Regions from separate parts of the Streptomyces sp. NPDC051219 genome, predicted to be linked through region 2. Evidence: riboswitches for the same ligand, from Rfam matches in the RefSeq annotation. Region 2 holds a riboswitch; the other holds the start of a gene.

Region 1 (4,025 bases), on a different contig from region 2:
ACCGTCCGGACCATGTGTCCACCGGCGCCCAGCCCGACTGGTACATGGGCTTCTCCGAGGGCCTGATCCGTGCCATGCCCGGCTGGGAGATCAACTTCTGGGGCCACACGCTCGCCCTGGGCGTGTTCATCCCGCTGATGATCTTCCCGCTGGTCCTGGCCGCGATCGCGGTGTGGCCGTTCGTGGAGTCCTGGGTCACCGGCGACAAGCGCGAGCACCACATCCTGGACCGCCCGCGCAATGCCCCGACCCGTACGGCGTTCGGTGTCGCGTGGCTGACCTGGTACGCGATCCTGCTGATCGCGGGCGGCAACGACATGTTCGCGCAGTTCTTCCACCTGTCGATCAACAACATCACCTGGTTCGCCCGGATCGGCTTCTTCGTCGGCCCGGTCATCGCCTTCGTCATCACCAAGCGGATCTGCCTGGGTCTGCAGCGGCGTGACAAGGAAAAGGTGCTGCACGGCCGCGAGACCGGCATCATCAAGCGCCTGCCGCACGGTGAGTTCGTCGAGGTCCACGAGCCCCTGCCGCAGTCGCAGCTGTACACGCTCACCGCGCACGAGCAGTACAAGCCGGTCGAGGTCGGCCCCACGGTCGACGAGAACGGTGTCGAGCGCAAGGTCAAGGGCCTGCAGAAGCTGCGGGCCAAGCTGAGCAAGGGCTTCTACGGCGAGGACAGCCAGTACGAGAAGGTGACGGCAGAGGAGTACAAGGAGATCAACAGCGGCCACGGCCACCACTGATCCCACCTGACCGCTCGTGGCGGTCGCCACGGCTGGAGCCCCGTCCGATCACCGGACGGGGCTCTTTGCCGTAACCGGCGCTGGATAGGGTGGAGGCACCTCTATTCGGCTGTGGACCCCAGGAGCGGACCATGAACGTTGTGACCCCGGCAGGCGGCGACAGCGTGGCGGCCCGCAGCTGGCCGGGCGTGCTCGACGCGCTCCTCAGCAACACCGATGTGACCGCCGACGACACTGCCTGGGCGATGGACCGCATCATGCGCGGAGAGGCCACCGACGCCCAGATCGCCGGCTTCGCGGTGGCCCTGCGGGCCAAGGGGGAGACGGTCGCGGAGATCAACGGACTCGTACGTACGATGTACGAGCACGCCAATCTGATCGAGGTACCCGGCCGGACGGTCGACATCGTCGGGACCGGAGGGGACGGCGCGAAGACCGTCAACATCTCCACCATGTCGGCCGTCGTGGTCGCCGGTACCGGAGCGAAGGTCGTGAAGCACGGCAACCGCGCCGCGTCGTCGGCCAGCGGCGCGTCGGACGTGCTGGAGAAGCTCGGCGTCAATCTGGAACTGACGCCGCAACGGGTGGCCGAGGTCGCCGGCGAAGCGGGCATCACCTTCTGCTTCGCCGTGAAGTTCCATCCGGCGCTGCGTCATGTCGCGGCCGCACGCCGCGAGTTGGGGATTCGCACCACCTTCAACTTCCTCGGTCCGCTCACCAACCCGGCCCGGGTGCGCGCGCAGGCGACCGGAGTCGCGGACGTCAGGATGGCGCCCATCGTCGCGGGTGTCCTCGCGGAGCGCGGTTCCTCCGCGCTCGTCTTCCGCGGTGACGACGGCCTCGACGAGTTGACCACCACGGCCACCTCCCGGGTGTGGGTGGTGCGGGACGGCGAGGTCCGCGAAGAGGCCTTCGACCCGCGTGACGTGGGGATCGAGCTGGTGCCCGTGGAGGCGCTGCGCGGCGCCGACGCCTCGTACAACGCCGATGTCGCCCGGAGGCTTCTCGGCGGCGAGACCGGACCGGTGCGGGACGCGGTGCTGCTGAACGCGGCGGCGGCTCTGGTGGCGCTCGACCCCGGACCCGGCTCCTTGAACGACCAGATCGCGGCCGGGATCGCCAAGGCCGCCGAGTCCATCGATTCGGGCGCGGCCCTGCGCACGCTCGAGCGCTGGGTGGCAGCCAGTAACTCGTAGCGGCGAGTGTGTGAGCGCGAGGGCGGGGTCCGAGTCCGCGAGCTGGGCGGTCTCAGGAAGTGGACTCCGCCTTGCGCCTCGAAGATCATGTGGCAAGATGCTGCACAGGTCATGAGTGACAGCGTTCAGGCCCCGGCTTGCTGTCCGGCAACCCTCCGTCCGTGGCGGGGTGCCCCGGGTGAAGACCAGGTCGTAGGCAGTGAGGTCTACGGCAAGCGCGGACCCCTCGAACCGCCAGGGGTCCTGGTCCTTTGAGGGAGCTGTCTCGTGAGCAAGCGAATGCGATAGGGCTTTCCGCCCCACTTCCGCACACCTCTTTTTCCTTCCTGCATGCAGCCCTTCGTGCGGCCGTGCAGTGATCTCGCCTGCGTTTCACGGGAGTTCGCCATGTCTGTCTGCACCACTGTCGCCGAGCAGCTGATTTGCCCCGGTTCGTCGGAACCGCTGCCCGTTCTGGGCCGCGACGTCACCGTTCCGCTCGTCACGGGGGGCGAGGTCCCCTACGCGGCTCTCGACTACGCCGCCAGCGCCCCGGCCCTCCAGCGCGTGTGGGACGACGTGGCCGCGTACGCCCCGTACTACGGCAGCGTGCACCGGGGCGCCGGCTACCTCTCGCAGCTGTCGACCGACCTCTTCGAGAGCAGCCGCGCCGTCGTCGCGGAGTTCCTCGGCTGCCGTGCGGACGACCAGGTCGTCTTCACCCGGTCGACCACCGACTCGCTCAACCTGCTCGCCGGGGCGATCCCGGCCGGCTGCCAGGTTTTCGTCTTCGAGACCGAGCACCACGCTTCCCTCCTTCCGTGGCGCGGCGCCCGGGTGAACTACCTCAACGCGCCCCGCACGCGGGCCGAGGCAGTCGGGACACTGGAGCGGGCCCTCGCCGACCGTGACCCCTACGGCCCCGCGCTCGTCTGCGTCACGGGCGCCTCGAACGTCACCGGCGAGCTGTGGCCGGTGAAGGAGCTCGCCGCCGCGGCCCACGCTCACGGCGCCCGCATCGTGCTGGACGCCGCGCAGCTCGCACCCCATCACCCGGTGGACATCGCCGAGCTGGACGTCGACTGGGTCGCCTTCTCCGGGCACAAGCTGTACGCGCCGTTCGGTGCCGGCGTGCTCGCCGGCCGCGCGGACTGGCTGCAAGAGGCCGAGCCGTACCTCGCGGGCGGCGGCGCGAGCCGCACGGTGGCCCGGCGCGCGGACGGCGGGATGGACGTCGAGTGGCACACCACGGCTGCCCGCCACGAGGCCGGCTCGCCCAATGTCATCGGCGTGTACGCGATCGCCTCGGCCTGCAAGGCGCTGGCCGAGGCTGGCTTCGACTCTCTGGTCGCCCGTGAGCAGCGGCTCGTCGCCCGGGTCCGCGAAGGACTGGCCGTGGTATCCCGGGTGAGGGTGCTCTCGCTGTTCGGCGACGACGCCCCGCGGGTCGGTGTCATCTCGTTCGTGGTCGACGGCTGGAACAGCTCGCACTTTGCCGCCGCGCTCTCCGCGGAGTACGGGATCGGCGTCAGGGACGGCCTGTTCTGCGCCCACCCCCTGGTGCGGACCCTGTTGGGCAGCGAGCAGCAGGAGCCGGGCGAGTGCGGGGCCCCCGAGGACGGCCCCGGGGAGCGTTCGCCGAACGCGATCAGGGTCAGCTTCGGCGCGGGTACGCCCGACGAGCACGTGGAGCGTTTCGTCCGGGCCGTGAAGGAACTGGTCGCCGACGGTGCGCAGTGGAACTACCGCACCGAGGACGGCCGTTGCGTCCCGGACCGCGGCGCGGCCCAGGTCTGAGAAACCGCCCGTCCGCCCCGCCCCCGCCTCTCCGGGGGGCGGGGCACTGTTGTCCGGATTCACGCCATTAGGCTGCCGGCCATGACCGATTGGCAGAAGATCCGGGAAGACGACTGCGCCGTTCCCGCCGGCGTCTCCCTGGACGACCTGGTGGACCGGCTGTCCCTCGCCCTGCGTGATCCCGACCCGGAGGTACGGGACGGGGCGCCCTACGGCGTCCTGATGACCTGGATACGGCGCGGGGTCATCGACGCTCCACGGCGGTCCGCTCTGGGGGACGAGATGGCGGCCCGGTTCGCCGATCCGG
Region 2 (4,025 bases):
GGTAGGCGAGCAGCCCGCGCACGATGTTCTTCGACAGTTCCGTCCGGTCGACGCGGACGACGGTCTTGCGGCCGGGGCCGATCTGCTCACGCAGCGCCGCCATCCGCTCGTCCACGTCCGGCCGGTGCGCACGCTCGCGCAGGAAGTCGGCGTCGGCGCCGAGCCCGTGCACCCCGATCCACGTCTTGTGCGCCCGCCCCGGCTCGAACGACACGAGGCTGGGCGTGTCGTCCTTGGGCCACTGGACCAGGCAGTCCGGGCCAAGGATCCGCTGGCAGCATTGCATGAACGCCTGCGCCCACCGGAGGGTGAGGAACCCCGCCCGGTCCGCGCCCAGGATGCCGTGGAGCAGCTTTTCGGCGATGTCGTCCGGGAGCATCCGGAAGTACTCCACCGGCGCCCACGGTGTGTGCGAGAAGTGGCCGATCCGCACGTCGGGGCGGCGCTCGCGGAGCATCCCGGGTACCAGGGCGAGGTGGTAATCCTGCACCAGGACGGCCGCGCCCTCCGCCGCCTCCTCGGCGAGCGCGTCCGCGAAGGCCGTGTTGTACGCCTCGTAAGCCGCCCACTGCGACCGGAACTCCGCGCCGAACACGGGCTCCAGCGGGGTCTGGTAGAGCAGATGGTGGATAAACCAAAGCGTGGAGTTGGCGACCCCGTTGTACGCGTCGGTGTAGACGCCGGGATTGATGTCCAGCATCCGGACGCTCTGTCCGCCGGTGTCGGCCGGGTCGAGGGACCCGCCGGTGCGGCGAGCGGCCTCCCGGTCGCCGTCTCCGAGGGCCGCGCAGACCCACACCGCCTCTGTCTCCGGGCCGATGGACGACAGGCCGGAGACGAGCCCGCCGCCGCCGCGCCTGGCGACGAGCGAGCCGTCCTCACCTAGCGCGTACGACACCGGGCCGCGGTTGGAGGCGACAAGGACCTGGGCACCGAGCAGGGAAGCCATGACGCGAACCTAGCCCGTCACGGAAACGCTCAAACGTACGGAAGAGGACACTTACACCGCGCTCCCCACGCCGCGCCCCTATGCGGCGCGCCGCGCCGCGTACTCGCGGATGTCCAGCATCGGCGGCCGCTCCTCGGTGTCCACGGCGTGAGTCTGCGGTACGAACCCCTCCGCACCCCGCTCGAACTGGGTGAGCGCCGGCCGCACCAGATGTCCGCGTGAGAGCCGCAGCTGCGCGGTCCGGTAGATCGCTGCCGCCATCCGGCCGAGCGCCTGCCCGTCCTGATGGCGGTGGACGCGTTCGCCGACGTCCACCTGCGCCATCGCGTCCAGGCCCACGGTGTGCAGCGAGTCGACGAGCAGACCCAGCTCCACGCCGTATCCGACCGGGAAGGGCAGCCGCTCCAGCAGCGAGCGCCGCGCCGCGTACTCGCCCCCCAGCGGCTGCACGAACCCGGCCAGCTGGGGCCAGTGCAGGTTCAGCAGGGGCCGGGCCACGAGCTCCGTCACCCGCCCGCCCTGGCCCGCGGCGCCGGCCAGCGGCCGGTCGTACATCGCCTTCACGAACTGCACGTCCGGATCGGTGAGGAGCGGCCCGACGATCCCGGACACGAAGTCCGCGGAGAAGTCCTTCAGGTCGGCGTCGACGAAGCAGACGAGGTCGCCACCGGTCACCAGCAGCGAGCGCCACAGCACCTCGCCCTTGCCGGGCACGGCGGGCAGCCGCGGCAGGATCGTGTCGCGGTGTACGACCCGCGCGCCGGCCGCAGCCGCCACCTCGGCGGTGCGGTCGGTCGAACCGGAGTCGACGACCACCAGTTCGTCGACGAGCGGGACGGCCTCCATCAGCTCGCGGCGGATCACGGCGACGATGTCGCCGACGGTCTCCTGCTCGTTGAGCGCGGGCAGTACCACGCTCACCGCGGTGCCACGCTTGGCCGCGATGAGCTGGTCGAGCGGGCGGTCGGCGGCGGACCAGGAACGCCGGCGCAGCCAGCGTTCCACCTCTTCCAGCACGTGCGCGTCTCCTTGACCGTATGAGTCGTATGAGCCGGCCCGGTGAACCGTTGATCCATCTCGCGGTTCGGACGACTGTCTCAACCGTCCGGGCCTTCGGTTACAGTCTTGAACAACGCGGACGACCCTCGCATGCCGGGGGTCGATACGCACACAAACGCCTGGGCCCGTGCCCAGTGCCATACCGCTCATCCAGAGGGGCAGAGGGAAACGGCCCGTTGAAGCCCCGGCAACCCTCCAGTCGGTCTCGCATATCACCGCGAGGCTCCCGGCTAGGGAAGGTGCCAATTCCGTCTCGTGGCGAAGTGCGCCACGGGGAAGATGAGGAGAAAGGGCCTCGCCTCCATGGCTGTGCAGACTGTTGCAAACAACACCGATTCCGCGGACTCCGCGAACGCTGTCGACCTCGGGCCCGCTGCAGCCCTCTCCTGCCGCGAATGCGGTGAGCGTTTCGGACTCGGACCGATCTTCGCCTGTTCGTCGTGTTTCGGGCCGCTCGAAGTGGCTTACGAACTGCCGAGCGGCGACCCCGATGCCCTGCGCAAGCGGATCGAGGCCGGACCCGACAACATCTGGCGCTACGCGCCGCTGCTGCCCGTTCCCGCCGACGTGGCCGGGAAGCCGAACCTCAACCCCGGCTTCACCAAGCTCGTCAAGGCCGACAACCTGGCCCGCGCACTGGGCGTGACCGGCGGCCTGTACGTCAAGGACGACTCCGGCAACCCGACGCACTCCTTCAAGGACCGTGTCGTCGCCATCGCCGTCGAAGCCGCCCGCGCCTTCGGCTTCACCACCCTGTCCTGCTCCTCCACGGGCAACCTGGCCGGTGCCGTCGGCGCCGCCGCCGCCCGGTCGGGCTTCCGCTCCTGCGTGTTCATCCCGAACGACCTGGAGGCCGGCAAGGTCGTCATGGCCGCGGTGTACGGGGGCGACCTGGTCGGCATCGAGGGCAACTACGACGACGTCAACCGCTTCTGCTCCGAACTCATCGGCGACCCGCTGGGCGAGGGCTGGGGGTTCGTGAACGTCAACCTCCGCCCGTACTACGGCGAGGGCTCCAAGACCCTGGCGTACGAGATCTGCGAGCAGCTCGGCTGGCAGCTGCCCGACCAGCTCGTGATCCCGATCGCCTCCGGCTCGCAGCTCACGAAGATCGACAAGGGGCTGAAGGAGCTCATCGCGCTGGGCCTCGTCGAGGACAAGCCGTACAAGATCTTCGGCGCCCAGGCAGAGGGCTGCTCCCCGGTCTCAGCCGCCTTCAAGGCCGGTCACGACGTGGTCCGCCCGGTCAAGCCGGACACCATCGCCAAGTCGCTCGCCATCGGCAACCCGGCCGACGGCCCGTATGTCCTGGACATCGCCCGCCGCACGGGTGGCGCGGTCGAGGACGTCGACGACACGCGGATCGTCGAGGCCATCAAGCTGCTGGCGCAGACGGAGGGCATCTTCGCGGAGACGGCGGGTGGCGTGACCGTCGGCGTCACCAGGAAGCTGATCGAGAACGGTCTGCTCGACCCGGCCCTCACCACCGTCGTCCTCAACACCGGCGACGGCCTGAAGACGCTGGACGCAGTCGCGCCGACCACCGGACCGACCGCGACGATCCGCCCGAGCCTGGACGCGTTCCGCGCCGCCGGCCTGGCCTGAGTCCCCGCCCGTAGCCCCTGCTTCCCGGAAGGCAGCACCGTATGAGCGTCAATGTCCGTATCCCGACCATCCTCCGCACCTACACGGGCGGCAAGGCCGAGGTCCCGGCGGAGGGCGCGACCCTCGCCGAGGTCATCGAGTCCCTGGAGAAGAACCACCCGGGCATTGCCGCGCGTGTGCTGGACGACCAGGGCAAGCTGCGCCGCTTCGTGAACGTGTACGTCAACGACGACGACGTCCGCTTCGAGGGCGGCCTCGCGACGGCGACCCCCGAGGGGGCCGGCGTCTCGATCATTCCGGCCGTCGCCGGAGGCTGATCGCACTCGGCGTTACCTGAATTGCCCCCTCCGCAATAGAAGCGGAGGGGGCAATTCTGCATGATTGAGCGCGGTAGAGTTGGGGAAGTCCCCCT

The links. Region 2 has a riboswitch for S-adenosylmethionine ahead of thrC (threonine synthase). Riboswitches for the same ligand answer to the same signal wherever they lie in the genome.
Region 1: linked by a shared signal. The riboswitch ahead of AB0M62_RS04560 (aminotransferase class V-fold PLP-dependent enzyme) and the one ahead of thrC (threonine synthase) in region 2 are both predicted to bind S-adenosylmethionine.

Annotation. Positions count from the first base shown of each region.
Region 1 is NZ_JBFBAS010000002.1:390,324-394,348, reverse strand. It holds gene AB0M62_RS04570 (ubiquinol-cytochrome c reductase cytochrome b subunit) at 1-746, shown strand, start outside; gene trpD (anthranilate phosphoribosyltransferase) at 878-1,942, shown strand; SAM riboswitch class IV at 2,050-2,166, shown strand; gene AB0M62_RS04560 (aminotransferase class V-fold PLP-dependent enzyme) at 2,330-3,718, shown strand; gene AB0M62_RS04555 (DUF2785 domain-containing protein) at 3,800-4,025, shown strand, end outside.
Region 2 is NZ_JBFBAS010000001.1:109,449-113,473, forward strand. It holds gene AB0M62_RS00575 (trehalose-6-phosphate synthase) at 1-949, opposite strand, end outside; gene AB0M62_RS00580 (glucosyl-3-phosphoglycerate synthase) at 1,028-1,966, opposite strand; SAM riboswitch class I at 2,152-2,294, shown strand; gene thrC (threonine synthase) at 2,312-3,613, shown strand; gene AB0M62_RS00590 (MoaD/ThiS family protein) at 3,655-3,930, shown strand.